Regions from separate parts of the Clostridium sp. LIBA-8841 genome, predicted to be linked through region 4. Evidence: riboswitches for the same ligand, from Rfam matches in the RefSeq annotation. Region 4 holds a riboswitch; each other region holds the start of a gene.
What was found. Region 4 has a riboswitch for S-adenosylmethionine ahead of metF (methylenetetrahydrofolate reductase [NAD(P)H]). Riboswitches for the same ligand answer to the same signal wherever they lie in the genome.

Region 1 (4,215 bases), 1.4 Mb from region 4:
AGATATTATAGTTTCATCATAAGTTACAAGGCAAACTTCAGCAAAATAAGTATTTTTAGTACATATTTCTTCATAGGTTGGATTTTGCGTACGACCATTGGCATAACCAACTTCTGTATCTATCACGCCATTAATTCTTGATAAGAACTCTTCAACACCCCAAAAACAACCACCTGCTAATACAATCTTTTTCATAATAAATCACCTCTATAAAATATTCGTTGAAATTAGGAGTAATAACCGTTATATAATGTGTAAAAACCTGTTAATGTTATTATAAATTAAGTTAATGAATATGAGGATAATATAATATTAATATTCATTTTTTTATTATTTTTAATTATTTTAATAGTATGCACTGTTATTGAGTTTTCTTTTTACCAAGTAGTTTTAGTTAAAAGAAAATCAAACCTCTTATGAAAAGAATGTTAAAGACCCTGTAGAAAGTGTTATAAACAAAGTTGGTTTAAAATAGAAAAAGGTTGTATCAAAACTTCTAATAAGTTATTTTGATAAAACCTATTTTATTTAAGCTTGGCTAACCTCAATTTCTTTTATTATTTTAGCTGGATTTCCACCTACAACTACGTTATTAGGGACATCTTTAGTCACAACTGCTCCAGATGCTATAACAACATTATTTCCTATAGTAACTCCTGGATTTATTGTAGCATGTCCTCCTATCCAAACATTATCACCTATTGTTACAGGTTTACCAAATTCAGATTTTAGTCTTTCAATAGGATCTATTGGATGAGTTGCTGTGTAGATATGAACACCAGGTGCAATGAAACAGTTTTCTCCTATTGTAATTTTACAAACATCAAGCATAACACAATCAAAATTTGCATAGAAATTATCTCCTACTGATATGTTGTATCCATAATCACATTTAAAGTTAGGTTCTATATATATACTTTCACCAGTTGAACCAAATAGCTCTTTTAAAATATTACTTCTCTCTTTAAATACTTCATCAGCATCTTCTTCATTATTAGGAAGATCTAAGTTGTTAAACTTTTGAAATAAAATTCTTGCTCTAAGTCTACCTTTAGTTAACTCTTTATCTTGAGGATCATAAGGTAATCCCGCTAACATTTTTTCTTTTTCTGTCATAATCATATATAATTCCTCCATAGTATATTCTCAAGTTCATTTTAGCAATAAACTAGTTATTTTTCACCATTTAGGCATAAATATAGTTAAAAATTCATATAGTGAATAGCTAATATTATTTTTTTGAGGTGTTAGATAATGTTTAATCCTAAGATGTTAAATTTAGAATTTAGGAATGGAATTAAAGATGAAGAACCAATAGAGGGGAGAAAGTACACATTAGTTCATAGTGATGAAACAGGAGAATTGTTTCTAACAACAGCATTAACATACGCATATGATAAAATAAATTCAATGAAAAGAGATGAGGTTTTTGGTGACTGGAAGAGAATAGATGATAGATTTATTTTAAAGGTATATGTTTATGTTGATGGAATGGGAGGTAGAGACGAAGCTGCAAAGAGAAATATGATTTTTAGAAAAGAGTTGCCTTTAGCTTTATCAGCAATAAGATATGGTGATAGAAAATTCTTAGAAGATCATAAGGAATTATTAAATAGTAGAATACTAGTAAGATTCATATCTGCTTATGAAGAGTTTAATAAGATTGAAAATTATGGATCCATTAATGATTATAATGTTAGAATGGAATCTACTAACAATAAGGAAGAGACTTATATGGAAGAGAGTATTTTTAATGATAAAGATCCTCTAACAAATCAATTTATAGTTACTCTTTTAAATCCATATATCAAGGAAGAGGTTGTAAAGTTATATAAAAAGGACATGTATTATTGTTTAAAGGATGTACAAGTTCTAGAGCTAATTAAGGGTAGAACAGATAATGAGTGTGAATTTAATTATAAAATTTATGTTGGAGTTAAAGTTGGTGAAATGCAACCAGTATATAATAATCTTATAATTGAATTCTTAGTAACACCTAATAAAGTTACAACTATAAGCGTTAAAAATCCTAGATAAATAAAATTTAATGTTTAAATTTTATAATAATATTGTAAATGGAATTTTAATACATTATAATTGTTTTAAAATTAAAAAAACTAGTATATATCTTTTATTAAGAACGGTGGAGGGACTGGCCCTATGAAGCCTAGCAACAGCTGATCATCATAGATCAGAATTGTGCTAAATCCTGCAAGGAGAAATCCTGAGAGATAAGAGATTGTAGAGATATTTGCGTGATTTTTTATTATGCATTTAGAGCTATTTCTTTGTCTTAAGGACTGAGGAATAGCTTTTATTTTTGGAGATATTTAATTAATAAAAGATTGCTAGCTAATAAAAGAGGGGGCTTTAAAATGAGTAAAAATTTTAGTAAGGACACATTATGTATAAGAGGAGGATTTAATCCTAAATCAGGTGAGCCAGTGACTCAGCCATTAGTACAAAGTACATCATATAAGTTTGAAAGTTGTGATCAGGTAGCTAATCTTTTTGATTTAAAAGAAGATGGACATATATACACTAGAATAAGTAATCCAACAGTTAGCAATTTAGAAGAGAAGTTTTTAGCTTTAGAAGTTGGTGTAGGTGCAGTATCAGTATCATCTGGACAATCTGCAGTATTATTAGCAGTTTTGAATATTTGTAAGGCAGGAGAACATATAGTAGTTTTATCAACGGTTTATGGAGGAACATTTAATCTTTTAGGAACAACATTAAAGAAATTAGGAATAGATACTACCTTCGTATCTCCAGATTGTAGTGAAGGTGAGTTAGAAGAAAGCATAAAGGATAATACTAAGCTTATAATTGGGGAAAGCTTAGGAAATCCATCTTTAAGGATTTTAGACATGAAAAAATTCTCTAAGGTTGCCAAATCAAATGGAATTCCATTAATAGTAGATAATACAGTTGCGACACCATACTTATTTAATCCACTAGAACATGGAGCTAATATAGTTGTTCATTCAACTAGTAAGTATTCAGATGGTCATTCATTAGCTCTTGGCGGAATAATTGTTGATGGAGGGAACTTTAATTGGGATAATGGAAAGTTTTCATGTTTAGTTGAACCAGATGAAAGTTATCATGGACTTAAGTATGTTGAAACTTTTGGGGAGGCAGCTTATATAACTAAGCTTAGAGTTACTTTGCTTAGAGATTTAGGATGCACAACAAGTCCATTTAATGCTTATCTAACTAATATAGGTTTAGAAACATTACATCTTAGAATGGAAAGACATAGTTCAAATGCTTTAACATTAGCTAGATTTTTAGAAAAAAATGAAAATGTAACTTGGGTTGACTATCCTCTTTTAGAATCTCATAAAGATTATGAGCTAGCTAGAGAATACTTTACAAAGGGTGCTTCTGGACTTTTATCTTTTGGAATAAGAGGAGGAAGAGAGGCTGCTAAGAAGTTTATAGATAACTTACAGTTAGCTCAGTTGGTAGTTCACTTAGGAGATGTTAGAACTACTCTTTTACATCCAGCTAGTACAACACACAGACAACTTTCTTCAGAGGATTTAATAAAAGCTGGAGTAACTGAAGATTTAATTAGGGTTTCTGTAGGAATAGAAGGAATAGAAGATATAATAAAAGATTTTGAACAAGCTTTTAGTAAATTAGGTGATGAATAAATGGGTTTATTTTTTAAATCATTGGAACTTGAGGGGATAAAAATATTAGGACTTAATGAGATATTCTCTCAGAAGGAGTGCAAAAAGAAAAGGAAAAGAATAGGTGTTTTAAATTTAATGCCAATTAAAGGAGAAACTGAGGTTCATATATTAAATATCCTATATAAATGTGGAGAAGATTTAGATATTGATTTTATAAGATTAGAATCACATAAATCAAAACATACCTCTAAAGAGTATTTAGAGAAAAATTATAGAACTTTTAATGAGATTAAGGATAGATTAGATGGAATGATTATAACTGGAGCTCCTTTGGAGAAGTTGGAGTTTAGTGAGGTTTCATACATTAAAGAGCTAATTGAAATTTTTGATTACTTAAGAAAATATGAGAAGAAAGCTCTATATATTTGCTGGGGAGCACAGGCAGCTTTAAATTATTTTTATGGAATTAGAAAAGTTGTTTTAGATAATAAGGTCTTCGGAGTTTTTTCGCATGAAATACTTAAAAAAGGAGATATTTTGCAGGGAATAGAAAATGGATTTAAGGCACCAC
Region 2 (4,215 bases), 1.1 Mb from region 4:
TTAAGATGCGTAACTTATTTCGTCAAAGATTAAAAAAAGAAGAAAATCCCGAGAAGTATTGGGGTGAATTAATAAGAAAAAATGAAACCCTAAAAGGAAGAATGTTCAAAGATGAACCTATAACTAAAGACACAAAATATCTACATTATGTAATATTTAATAGACATGTTGGATTCCAAAATGTTTGGGTAATGGTACCTGATTTTAATAGCCTCATACAGTTTATACAATATGTCTTTATGCCAGAGGCTTATTATAAATGGGTTGAAGGAAAAAGAAAATTAGTAACACAAATTCCATCAAATGATGTAGAAAAAATTATCTCTATAGTAAAGAGTAAAGCAACAGAAGAAGATAGAGAGAAAATGAAAAATGATATTTTAGCATTAAGAAAGTTAAATGGATTTAATGCTGAAAATGGAATGAGAAAATTAAAAATATTCTGTAGTAGATTTAATAACAATTGGATTGGAGATAAAGATGAGTTTTTATACTTAAAAGTCTTCAATAATGCTGAAGAATTAGGTAAGTTTGTTGTTGAAACTAACTTACAAACTGATTGTGAAGATTGTTATGAAAAAACTATAGGAATGACTACAGAAGAATGGTATAGAGTTTGTAAAAATGCTGATAAAAATAAAGAGGATGGAGAAAAATTTAAAACTGTGTTATTTAAGTACTTGGAAGATATTGTTTAAAATTAAATTCGCTTAGTATTAATAAAAATATAAAATAAATTCAAAAAAATGTTGACAATTTTTAAATGATTATGTATAATAATTTTTGTTGATTCAAGTTTGTATCTTTAGCTCAGCTGGATAGAGCAACGGCCTTCTAAGCCGTGGGTCAGGGGTTCGAATCCCTTAAGGTACACCATGTTGGGATATCGCCAAGCGGTAAGGCAACGGACTTTGACTCCGTCATTCGCAGGTTCAAATCCTGCTATCCCAGCCATTTTTTTGAATAATAAATCAAAAAATACTTGACAACATGTTAATATTATGTTAACATATAAACATACCAAGCGGGTGTAGTTCAATGGTAGAACACCAGCCTTCCAAGCTGGATACCCGGGTTCGATTCCCGGTACCCGCTCCATTTTTTAAGGTTTTACTGTAAAATTCTCTTAAAAAATGCAATATGCACCATTAGCTCAGTTGGTAGAGCACCTGACTCTTAATCAGGGAGTCCAGGGTTCGAATCCCTGATGGTGCACCAAGCATCGCTTACTAAGGCGATGCTTTTTTTATTTTAAAATATATCGGTACATTTGATATAAGAAAAATTAATTAATATAATACTGTGTAATGAGAAATATATATTTTAGAGCGGATTTTTGAAGGGAGATAAAAATGAAATCTATGAATAAAATTGCTGCTATACATGATATTTCATGTTATGGAAGAGCAGCTTTAGCGACAATAATTCCTATATTATCTTCAATGGGTAATCAAGTATGTCCACTTCCAACTGCGGTTTTATCAACACATACAGATGGATTTGGAAAACCTGCAATTAGAGATTTAAGTGATTTTATATATGAAACTAAGGAGCATTGGAAAAAGCTTAACTTAGGTTTTCAATGTATTTATAGTGGATATTTAGCAGATCCTAATCAAGTTAAATTTGTAGAGGACTTTATAAAAGAATTTAAAGAAGAAGATACTTTAGTTGTTATAGATCCAGTTATGGCTGATAATGGTAAGCTATATGATGGCATGAGTGAAAAAATGATTGAAGAGATGAGAGTTTTGATTAAGAATGCTGATATAATAACTCCTAATATTACAGAAGCTACTTTACTTTTAGGAAAAGACTATAAAGAAAACTTAACTGAAGAGGAGATTAAGGAGTATTTAATTTCCTTGGGAAACTTAGGACCTAAAATAAGTATAATAACAAGTGTACCAAGTTCAAAGGGAAATGAATATATTGATACTGTGCTGTATGATAAACAGGAAAAGATGTTCTACAATTATTCTCATAAAAAAATAAATGCATTTTATTGTGGAACTGGAGATGCCTTTGCATCCTTGTTAATAGGATGGATACTAAGAGGCGAATGTGATGAAAAAGCTTTAGAAAAAGCATGCAACTTTATAGCAGAGGCAATAGAATATAGTGAAAAATTTGATTATCCACCTAATGAAGGAATATTGCTTGAAAGTTTGTTATATAAATTAGTAAGTAAATAAATTATTAAAAACAATATAAATTAAATTGACAAAGTAATTTTGGCGTGTTAGTATTAAAAAAAATAAAATTTAATAAATCTTATCAAGAGAGGTGGAGGGACTGGCCCTGTGAAACCCAGCAACCGGTAATTCTTTGCGGTTAAAACAATACTGATTTTAAAATAATAAAAGTCAGTAATAATTTCATGTGCAAAGATTTATAGCGGTGCTAAATCCTGCGGTAGAAACTGAGAGATAAGAAAGAGAATCTGTAAGAATAATAACTTCTATCCTGGGATAGAAGTTTTTTTATTTTGTAGGATAAATAAGATAGGTTTATTAAATAGATTAGGAGGAGAGAAAATGAAAGAAGGAAAGTTTTCAGCATTATTACCATTAATAATTTTTGTATCAATCTATTTAGGAACTTCAATAGTAATGAAAGATTTCTACTCGGTTTCTATTTTAGTTCCTGGGATAATAGCCGCATTAGTCGGAATATTTATGAACAGAAAAAGAGGGATTGAGAAGAACATAGAGATATTCTGTAAGGGAGCAGGAAATAGCAATATAATCTTAATGTGTTTAATTTTTATATTAGCAGGTGCTTTCGCAGAAGTGGCTAAAAACATGGGAGCAGTAGAATCAACAGTAAACTTAGGTTTAACAATATTACCTAAAAACATATTAATAGCAGGAATATTTATAATATCATCATTTATAGCTATATCATTAGGAACATCAATGGGAACAATAGCTGCCATAGTACCAATAGCTATGGGAATTGCAGAAAAAACTAATATAGCATTACCTCTTATAGTTGGGGCAGTAGTAGGTGGAGCTATGTTTGGAGACAACCTATCAATGATTTCTGATACAACAATAGCAGCAACAAAAACTCAAGGTTGTGAAATGAGAGATAAATTTAGAATAAACTTTAAGGTTATATTACCATCAGCTATTTTAGTAATTATATTATATACATTCTTAGGAAGTGGTTCTAATGCTTCTGTAGGACAATATGACTATAATTTAATAAAAGTTATTCCATACCTAGGAATTTTAATAGCAGCATTAATGGGGGGAAATGTAATTGCTATATTATCAGGTGGAATAATTTTAGCTGGAGGAATCGGATTCTTTACTGGGGCTATGGATTTAAAAGCATTCTTTGATTCTATATCAGCTGGAGTTGCTGGAATGAGTGAACTTATATTAATTTCAATAATAATTGGAGGAATTGTTGAGATTATAAAAGAAAATGGCGGTATAGATTATGTATTAAATTTAGTTACTAAAAGAATCAATGGCAAAAGAGGGGCTGAATTTGGTATTGGATTATTAGTAAGTTTAATTGATGCATGTACTGCAAATAACACAATTGCTATTGTTACAGTTGGACCTTTAGCAAAGGATATTTCAAATAAATATAATTTAGATTCAAAGAGAGTTGCAGGAATATTAGATATGTTTTCTTGTGCAGTTCAGGGAATAATCCCATATGGAGCACAGTTAATGTCAGCAGCAGCTTTAACAGGATTAAGTTCATTTGAAATAATGAAATTCTTATTTTATCCATATTTAATGGGAATAAGTGCAATAATATTTATAGCATTTTTCCAAAAGAAAGAGAATACTGAAACAAGTGAAGAATTAGATGTTGCAGTAACTCAATAAACTATAAAAAGCAATAAGCACTAAAAAGGGGATTTTAGATATCGGATTTAAAGAAATGTAGTATAAAGTTGGATTTTATAAGTTATAAAAAGAGTATATACCTTCCAATGTTAAGGAAGTTATATACTCTTTTTTTATTTCATTAAAAGACAGATACTTTGAGAAGAAATTCCTTTACCTGAGCCAGTAAAGCCAAGACCCTCTTCAGTTGTTGCTTTAACATTTATTTGGTCTAAATTTATATTTAACGCTTTTGCTATATTTTCTCTCATTGTAGGTATATGAGGAGCCATTTTAGGTTTCTGAGCTATTATTGTTGCATCTATATTGGATATTTTATAGTTATTTTTATATATAAGTTCAC
Region 3 (4,215 bases), 910 kb from region 4:
CAACTATTCCATTTAATGCTTCCATATTACCTCCTAAAAGGTTTCTCTTAAATTGTTATTACTATTAATTATATCACAATTATTAATTTTAAATCATGAAGCTGATTTTGTTGACTTAGTCAAATTTAAATCTTAAGATTATTATGAGGAAGGTGATTCGTATGTTAATAAAAAATTGTAATATAGTATATTTAGATAGGATTGAACCTGGAAATATACTAGTAGAAAACGGAAAAATCAAAGCTATAAACCCGAAAGAAGAAACTAATTGTGAAATACTAGATGGACAAGGACTTTATGTATCTCCTGGATTTATAGATGTTCATATACATGGAGCTGGTGGACACGATACTATGGATGGTACTTATGAAGCTATTAATGAAATTTCAAAAGTAATAGTTAAGCATGGTACTACTTCATTCACACCAACAACAATGACGGTAGCTGCTGAAGATGTTTTAAAATCAATGGGAGCTATACACCAAGCTAAAGTTGAAGGAACTGATGGAGCAAATGTTTTAGGAGCTCACCTTGAAGGACCTTTCATAAGTCCAAGTGCTATAGGAGCTCAAAATCCTGATTTCTTAATACCTCCATCAAAAGAAAACTTCTATAAATTAGTTGGAGCTTTTGAAGATGATGTTGTTTCAATAACTCTTGCTCCAGAAGTAGATGGGGCTAAAGAACTTACTAAATTCTTAAGCGAAAAAGGAATAGTTGTTTCAATGGGACACACTAAAGCTACTTACGAAGAAGCTATGGAAGGTATAAGATGTGGTTGTTCTCACTCTACTCACCTTTTCAATGCTATGACTCCATTTACTCATAGAGAACCAGGTGTTGTAGGTGCTGTGTTTGATAGCGATATAACTACAGAAACAATTTCTGATGGTATTCACATTTCATTCCCAAGCTTAAGAGTAGCTTATAACCAAAAAACACCAGATAAAGTCTTATTAATAACTGATGCTATGATGGCTTGTTGTATGCCAGATGGAAGATACTCATTAGGTGGTCAAGATGTTGAGGTTAAAAATGGAGCTGCTAGATTATTAACTGGTTCTTTAGCTGGTTCAGTTTTAACTTTAGATGTAGCTGTTAAAAATGTATTTAACAATACAAAATACCCACTTTATGAAGTTATAAAAATGGCTACTTATAATGGGGCTAGACATTGTAAAGTTGAAGATAGAAAAGGATTAATTAAAGAAGGCTATGATGCTGATTTAATTATCTTTGATGAAGATATAAACATAAAATATGTAATAGTTAATGGAAAACTAGTTCATAAAGCTTAATATAAATAAAAAAATACTTTGGATTAATCCAAAGTATTTTTTTATTTATAAACCATATTAACTATCATCTAACTTCATAAAACATTAATTTAATAATCAAAATAATATTAGGCTCTGTTTTAAGTAAAGGTTGATTTTAAGCTATCTCTTCCTGCTTAGATCAACATAAAAAAGTTAAAGTTCAGAAGAATATAAACTTCTGAACTTTAACTCTATTTATCTTAAAGATGTTTTTTTATCTCTTCAACTTTATCTAACTTTTCCCATGGAAGATCTAAATCTGTTCTTCCAAAGTGTCCATAAGCTGCTGTTTGTTTGTATATAGGTCTTCTTAATTCTAGGTCTCTTATTATAGCACCTGGTCTTAAATCAAATACCTTATTTATTATATTAACTATTTCTTCATCTGATATTTTTCCAGTTCCAAAAGTATCTACTATGATTGATACTGGTCTAGCAACACCGATAGCATAAGCAACTTGAACTTCTAACTTATCTGCAATACCTGCAGCTACTAAGTTTTTAGCTACCCATCTAGCAGCATATGCAGCTGATCTATCAACCTTAGTTGGATCTTTTCCTGAGAAAGCACCACCACCGTGTCTTCCATATCCACCATAAGTATCAACTATAATTTTTCTTCCTGTTAATCCTGAATCTCCTTGAGGTCCACCAATAACAAATCTTCCTGTTGGATTTATGTAATATTTAGTGTTTTCATCTAATAATTCTGCTGGTATAACAGCTTTTATAACATGTTCCATTAAATCAGCTTGAATTTGCTCTTGAGATATTTCTGGACCATGTTGTGTTGAAATTACTATAGCATCTATTCTAACAGGTTTATCATTTTCGTACTCAACAGTAACTTGTGTTTTTCCGTCTGGTCTTAAATAAGGTAAAGTTCCGTTCTTTCTTACTTCTGTTAATCTTCTTGATAATCTATGAGCCATAGCTATTGGTGCTGGCATAAATTCTTCAGTTTCATTAGTAGCAAAACCAAACATCATTCCTTGATCTCCAGCTCCAACTGCATCTATGTCAATTTTTTCTCCTGCTCTTGATTCTAGAGCTTCATCAACTCCCATAGCTATGTCTGATGATTGCTCATCAATTGTAGTCATAACTGAACAAGTTTCACAGTCAAAACCATATTTAGCTCTATCATAACCTATATTTTTGATAGTTTCTCTAGCTATTTTAGGAATATCAACATAACAATTAGTTGTTATTTCTCCCATTACCATTACTAATCCTGTAGTAACAGCTGTTTCGCAAGCAACTCTTGCATTTGGATCTTTTTCAAATATAGCGTCTAAAACTGCATCTGAAATTTGGTCACATATTTTATCTGGATGTCCTTCAGTAACTGATTCTGATGTAAATAATCTTCTCATGGCTATAATGCTATCTTACTATGCTAAATAAGATAGCCGATTCACCCCTTTCATTTTTTAATTATTTATTAAATTATTCTTTCCAACTATATAAAATAATATCTTTAGTTTTTTCATTTTAAAAATTACATATCTTAATGCGCGCTTTTAAGATATATTTTATTAACAAAAAAATCTCTTCTAAATCTTTAAAAGATTTAAGAAGAGATTCTAGTTATACACTAAATTTATCTTCTCTCATCTTGTAAAGAAAATTCTTTACCGGAATTGGCACCGTGGTGATTTCTCACTGGTTGCCGGGTTTCATAGGGCCTTTTTCCCTCCACCTCTCTGGATAAGAGTATATAAATACTAAATATTCTATTTTATTGAGATATTATTTTAAACAAAGAGACACTATTTCCAAGTGTCTCTTGCTGGTGGTGGAAGAAGGATTCGAACCTTCGAAGTCGTCCGACAACAGATTTACAGTCTGCCCCCTTTGGCCACTCGGGAATTCCACCACATATGGAGCTGATGATCAGACTTGAACTGATAACCTGCTGATTACAAGTCAGCTGCTCTGCCAATTGAGCCACACCAGCATATTAATATTTTGTTTTCTTTTAAATAAATGGTGGTGGAAGAAGGATTCGAACCTTCGAAGTCGTCCGACAACAGATTTACAGTCTGCCCCCTTTGGCCACTCGGGAATTCCACCACTTATGGAGCTGATGATCAGACTTGAACTGATAACCTGCTGATTACAAGTCAGCTGCTCTGCCAATTGAGCCACACCAGCATATTTATTATTTTTAATGGTGGTCGCAACAGGGATCGAACCTGTGACCCCCTGCTTGTAAGGCAGGTGCTCTCCCAGCTGAGCTATGCGACCTTATTGGTGGTGGAAGAAGGATTCGAACCTTCGAAGTCGTCCGACAACAGATTTACAGTCTGCCCCCTTTGGCCACTCGGGAATTCCACCACTTATGGAGCTGATGATCGGACTTGAACCGATAACCTGCTGATTACAAGTCAGCTGCTCTGCCAATTGAGCCACACCAGCATATTTATTATTTTTCTTTGTCGGTTTGACTCACCGCCAATCGACAAGATTTAGTATATATTGTTACGCTTTTTATTTCAAACTCAATTTTAGCCCATTTTTGATAATTATGTTAAGTTATTTCGAATTTTCTCTATATATCTTTTGTTTACTTCTTTTTTAATTATATATTTTCTTCAATCAACTCAATATTTATGTATGGACTCAATATATCTTTCATTTCCTTGTACTCATTCTCCTCTAATCTATCCTTTAAAATTCTAAATATATCAACTGCAGCATCTAGCTCATCACTTCTTTTAATATGCTCTAATAATATTCCATAATCTAATATAGATAAATTTTTAGCTATAGACATCAATTTAAGCTTATCTGATTTTGCTATTTTTTTCGGAATTGAATATTTATCCATCCTAAAGACCTCTTTGCTTTCTTCTTCCAAAGAATCCTTTACTTCAAAATTATTATTATCTTT
Region 4 (4,215 bases):
TCACAATATAATCTATATCATTATTTTTTAAAGCCTCTTTAAATCTTTTTTTCCCAGTAGGATTTATTCTCTCTCCAATTACAGAAACTCCTCTTCCACTTATAGTAAGTGAAGGCGTACATACACCTGTTAGACTAACTTTATCTCTTTTTATACTTTCTTTCTTTTTTAATCTTTTCGATAATTCCTCTATATATTCAGGAGTTGTCCCACAACATCCACCAATATAATTAACACCTAGAGAAACAAATTTTTCTCCATATTCACCGAATTCATATTTATCAACTTCATAACTTGTCCTATCTCCATCTATACTAGGCATTCCTGCATTAGCCTGTACTATTACATCCTTGTTAGTTGATTTTACTATTCTTTTTATTATTGATTCCATTTCTCTAGGTCCTAAAGAACAATTAACACCTAAAGCATCAACTCCTAATCCTTCTAATGTCATAGCCATACTCTCTGGAATACATCCTGTAAAAGTTCTCTCATTTTTTTCAAAACTCATAGTACAAAATACAGGCAAGTTAGAATTTTCTTTTGCTGCTAAAATAGCTGCCTTAGCTTCATATAAATCACTCATTGTCTCTATAAGTATAATATCTGCTCCATTTTTTACTCCAACTATAACCTGTTCCTTAAATATATCATAAGCTTCATCAAAACTTAGAGTTCCCATAGGCTCTAAAAGTTCTCCTATAGGACCTATATCTAAGGCTATTTTCACTTCATTTCCCTCTCTAGCTCTCTTTGCTATTTCTAAAGCTTTTGTTATAATTTCTTCTACTTTAAAATCTGTATTTCTTAATTTTTTTCTATTTGCTCCAAAAGTATTAGTAGTTATAAAGTTTGCTCCTGCCTCTATATATCTTTTATGAACTTCATATATAATATCTTCATTATATATATTAAAAACTTCTGGATTCTCCCCAAGCTTCAATCCTAACTTTTGAAGCATAGTCCCCATAGCCCCATCAAAAATCTTAATCATAACATCTCTTACCGCCTTTCCTATAATTGCACTTTGTATAAAAACTACATTGATCACAACTTCTTATGGAAGCTTGATTATTTCTACATTTACTTATTCCTATTATTGCTGTAACTGATTTTCTAGGTATTAAAATATTACTCTCTGTTAAATTTAAACCTATTGCTTTTTGCCCATCTATTAACTCTAAAAAATCCTTTTGAAATTCTATTGAAAAATCTCCATACCCTGGACTAAATCTTTCTCTTATAAACTCATTTTTACTTTCAACCTTTTCCTTTATAGCCTCTTCAATTTCATCACAGACTTCCTCTATGGCAGCAGTAGCACAGGCATCTAATACGAGAGCTTTTAACAAATCTATCTTCTCATACTTATTTATAGCCCTTTCTATCTCATATCCTAAGGTAACTCCTAGTAAAATCACCTTATAGCACCCTTTTAAATGTCTCTTTATAGATACTCCCTTTAAAATTTTTTCAGTTCCTAATATTTTTAAATTATCTTTATACTCTTCTAAACCATATTCTCTATAGGTTACTCTATAATCAGCTATTTCCTTGCATTCTTCGATGCATTTATCTATAAGTTCAAAATCTTCTTCATTTCCTTTTACACCTAAATATCTAAGCACTTCTTTTTTATCTATATTAGTAATTTTCATATTTATATAATTCTTTCTCCTTTTAAGATATTTTTTCCTTTCTATTTACTGAATTAATAATATTTTTAGTTCCACTTACTATATTCTTTGCTACATATGAATTATTCATTGTATATAAATGCACACCTCTTACCCCGCTAGAGATTAAATCTATTATTTGCTCATTTGCATATGCTATTCCAGCATCTCTTAAAGCTTCCTTATCATGCTCATACTTATTTACTATTTTCATAAATTTTTTAGGGAATGTTGCCCTACAAAGAGATAATATCCTCTCTATTTGTTTTTTATTAACTACAGGCATTATTCCAGCCTGAATTGGTACATCTATTCCTTTCTTTTCACAGGATTCTAGAAAATCAAAAAATATATCATTATCAAAAAATAATTGAGATATTAAGTGATTAGCTCCAGCATCTACTTTTCTTTTTAAAAATTCTAAATCCTTATCTTTGTTAATGGCTTCTGGATGAATTTCTGGATAACAAGCTCCTGCAATATTTATATCTTTATATTTTCCAATATGTTTTATTAAATCTATGGAAGAATTATATTCCGATATAATATTTTCTCTTTTATCTCCTCTTAAAGCTAATACATTCTCTACTCCTTTACTTTTTAATATGCTCAAAGTTTTCTCTATATCTTTTTTTTCTGCTCCTATACAAGTTAAATGTGCTAAAGTTTCTAAATTGTATTTATTTTTTATTATTGATGATAATTCTATTGTTCTATTACTTACAAAATTTCCACCTGCTCCATAAGTCACACTTATAAAATCTGGTTTTAATTCCTGTATCTCTTCTAAAGTTCTGTATATATTTTCTATTGGAGTACTTTCCTTTGGAGGAAAAACCTCAAATGAAAACACAAATTCTTTTTTATCAAATAATTCTTTAATATTCATAAAATCCCTCCTAAAAATAAAAAAGCCTAAAGGAAATAATCCTTTAGGCATAAAATCTCTAATTTTCTCAACTTCAAAACTTATCTTTCAGTAAACCTGCAGGATTTAGCACCGTTATAGAATAAAATTTATTTATACTATAGGTTGCTGGGCTTCACAGGGCCAGTCCCTCCACCTCTCTTGATAAGAATAATATTCTGTTTTGGTAAATTATAGTATATAAAAATAAAATAGTAAATATATAAGTTTTTTTTATTATTATAATTTGTAAAACACACTACATATTTGATATTTTTTTAAAACTGTTATAATATTACTTAGTACTAGTAATATTAAAGGGGCGAAATATATGTTTAGATCTATATATTGGTATGGAAAAGGATATGCCTGGACATTAATAAAATCCTTATCTGATATAAAAAAAATAAATAAAATGGAAGAGGAAGGTAAGCTTGAAGAAAGAGATGAATATATCTATCAATGTAGTAGAAGGATAGCTCATACTTTTCTTAAAGATGCCGGAATAAAAGTTAACGTTGAAGGCTTAGAAAATATTCCTGAAGGACCTGTTCTTTTTGTTGGTAACCATCAAAGTAATATGGACATTCCTGTTGTCATGTATTCTATTGATAGACCAAAAGGATTCATAGCAAAAAAAGAACTTGAAAAAATGCCTATACTAAAAGATTGGATACTACTTTCAAAAGCTATATTTATTGATAGAGATCATCCTAAAAAAGCCATGGCTGGTATTTTACAAGGAATTAAGCAATTAAAAGAAGGATATTCAATGGTTGTTTTTCCTGAAGGAACAAGAAGTCATTGTAGTAAACTAGGAGAATTTAAAGCAGGTAGTTTTAAATTAGCTACTAAATCAAAAGTTCCTATAGTGCCTTTTACAATTGATGGAACATATAAAATAATGGAAGGAAATCATTATTTTATAAAACCTGGTGAAGTAAATCTTTATATTCACCCACCAGTTTATACTGATAAACTTACTAAGGAAGAAATTGCAGAGCTTCCTGAAAAAGTTGAAAATATCGTTAGAAGCAAACTTCCTAATGAAGGAAGATAAAAAAATCCATGAGTAAAATTTACTCATGGATTTTTTTATTTATATCAATTTAAAACAGTTCCTTCTAATTCAACACTCTTCTTATTAAGAGCTTTTTCTTTAAAGAATTCTTCTGTTTCTTCTATAACTACTTTTCTTAATCCAATAATACCTATAAGGTTTGGAATTGCCATTAATCCATTAACAATATCAGCTATTATAAATATCAATGTTAATGGTAAGAATGATCCTGCAGCAACAAGAAGTATATATAATATTCTATATGGTTTTATTGCTTTTATTCCAAATAAATACTCAACACATCTTTCCCCGTAATAATTCCATCCTAATATTGTTGTGAAAGCAAAGAATATAAGTCCTATATTAACTATATATGTTCCTATATTACTAATAGGAAGACCCATTTCAAAAGCTTGCGTTGTAAGGGCGGCACCTTCTAAATTTCCTGTATAAGCACCTGTAAGAATTATAACTATACCTGTCATTGTACAAATAAGAATTGTATCAAAAAATGTACCAGTCATAGAAATAAGTCCTTGCTTAACTGGTGACTTAGTCCTAGCTGCAGCCGC

Region 1: another riboswitch for S-adenosylmethionine. It lies ahead of AC2A4K_RS16780 (O-acetylhomoserine aminocarboxypropyltransferase/cysteine synthase family protein); the one in region 4 lies ahead of metF (methylenetetrahydrofolate reductase [NAD(P)H]).
Region 2: another riboswitch for S-adenosylmethionine. It lies ahead of AC2A4K_RS15260 (Na+/H+ antiporter NhaC family protein); the one in region 4 lies ahead of metF (methylenetetrahydrofolate reductase [NAD(P)H]).
Region 3: another riboswitch for S-adenosylmethionine. It lies ahead of metK (methionine adenosyltransferase); the one in region 4 lies ahead of metF (methylenetetrahydrofolate reductase [NAD(P)H]).

The regions. Positions count from the first base shown of each region.
Region 1 covers NZ_CM173488.1:3,757,540-3,761,754, reverse strand. The annotation lists gene msrA (peptide-methionine (S)-S-oxide reductase MsrA) at 1-195, opposite strand, end outside; gene AC2A4K_RS16790 (sugar O-acetyltransferase) at 529-1,122, opposite strand; gene AC2A4K_RS16785 (staygreen family protein) at 1,255-2,037, shown strand; SAM riboswitch class I at 2,129-2,238, shown strand; gene AC2A4K_RS16780 (O-acetylhomoserine aminocarboxypropyltransferase/cysteine synthase family protein) at 2,376-3,662, shown strand; gene AC2A4K_RS16775 (homoserine O-acetyltransferase/O-succinyltransferase family protein) at 3,663-4,215, shown strand, end outside.
Region 2 covers NZ_CM173488.1:3,441,589-3,445,803, reverse strand. The annotation lists gene AC2A4K_RS15290 (hypothetical protein) at 6-698, shown strand; tRNA gene AC2A4K_RS15285 (tRNA-Arg) at 800-876, shown strand; tRNA gene AC2A4K_RS15280 (tRNA-Gln) at 880-954, shown strand; tRNA gene AC2A4K_RS15275 (tRNA-Gly) at 1,025-1,098, shown strand; tRNA gene AC2A4K_RS15270 (tRNA-Lys) at 1,143-1,218, shown strand; gene AC2A4K_RS15265 (pyridoxamine kinase) at 1,353-2,195, shown strand; SAM riboswitch class I at 2,272-2,436, shown strand; gene AC2A4K_RS15260 (Na+/H+ antiporter NhaC family protein) at 2,538-3,851, shown strand; gene ispF (2-C-methyl-D-erythritol 2,4-cyclodiphosphate synthase) at 3,986-4,215, opposite strand, start outside.
Region 3 covers NZ_CM173488.1:3,287,800-3,292,014, forward strand. The annotation lists gene recD2 (SF1B family DNA helicase RecD2) at 1-25, opposite strand, end outside; gene nagA (N-acetylglucosamine-6-phosphate deacetylase) at 162-1,298, shown strand; gene metK (methionine adenosyltransferase) at 1,520-2,695, opposite strand; SAM riboswitch class I at 2,930-3,036, opposite strand; tRNA gene AC2A4K_RS14430 (tRNA-Tyr) at 3,113-3,198, opposite strand; tRNA gene AC2A4K_RS14435 (tRNA-Thr) at 3,204-3,279, opposite strand; tRNA gene AC2A4K_RS14440 (tRNA-Tyr) at 3,310-3,395, opposite strand; tRNA gene AC2A4K_RS14445 (tRNA-Thr) at 3,401-3,476, opposite strand; tRNA gene AC2A4K_RS14450 (tRNA-Val) at 3,494-3,569, opposite strand; tRNA gene AC2A4K_RS14455 (tRNA-Tyr) at 3,574-3,659, opposite strand; tRNA gene AC2A4K_RS14460 (tRNA-Thr) at 3,665-3,740, opposite strand; gene AC2A4K_RS14465 (hypothetical protein) at 3,904-4,215, opposite strand, start outside.
Region 4 covers NZ_CM173488.1:2,382,468-2,386,682, forward strand. The annotation lists gene AC2A4K_RS10310 (homocysteine S-methyltransferase family protein) at 1-994, opposite strand, end outside; gene AC2A4K_RS10315 (vitamin B12 dependent-methionine synthase activation domain-containing protein) at 987-1,658, opposite strand; gene metF (methylenetetrahydrofolate reductase [NAD(P)H]) at 1,681-2,565, opposite strand; SAM riboswitch class I at 2,643-2,755, opposite strand; gene AC2A4K_RS10325 (lysophospholipid acyltransferase family protein) at 2,915-3,643, shown strand; gene AC2A4K_RS10330 (alanine/glycine:cation symporter family protein) at 3,688-4,215, opposite strand, start outside.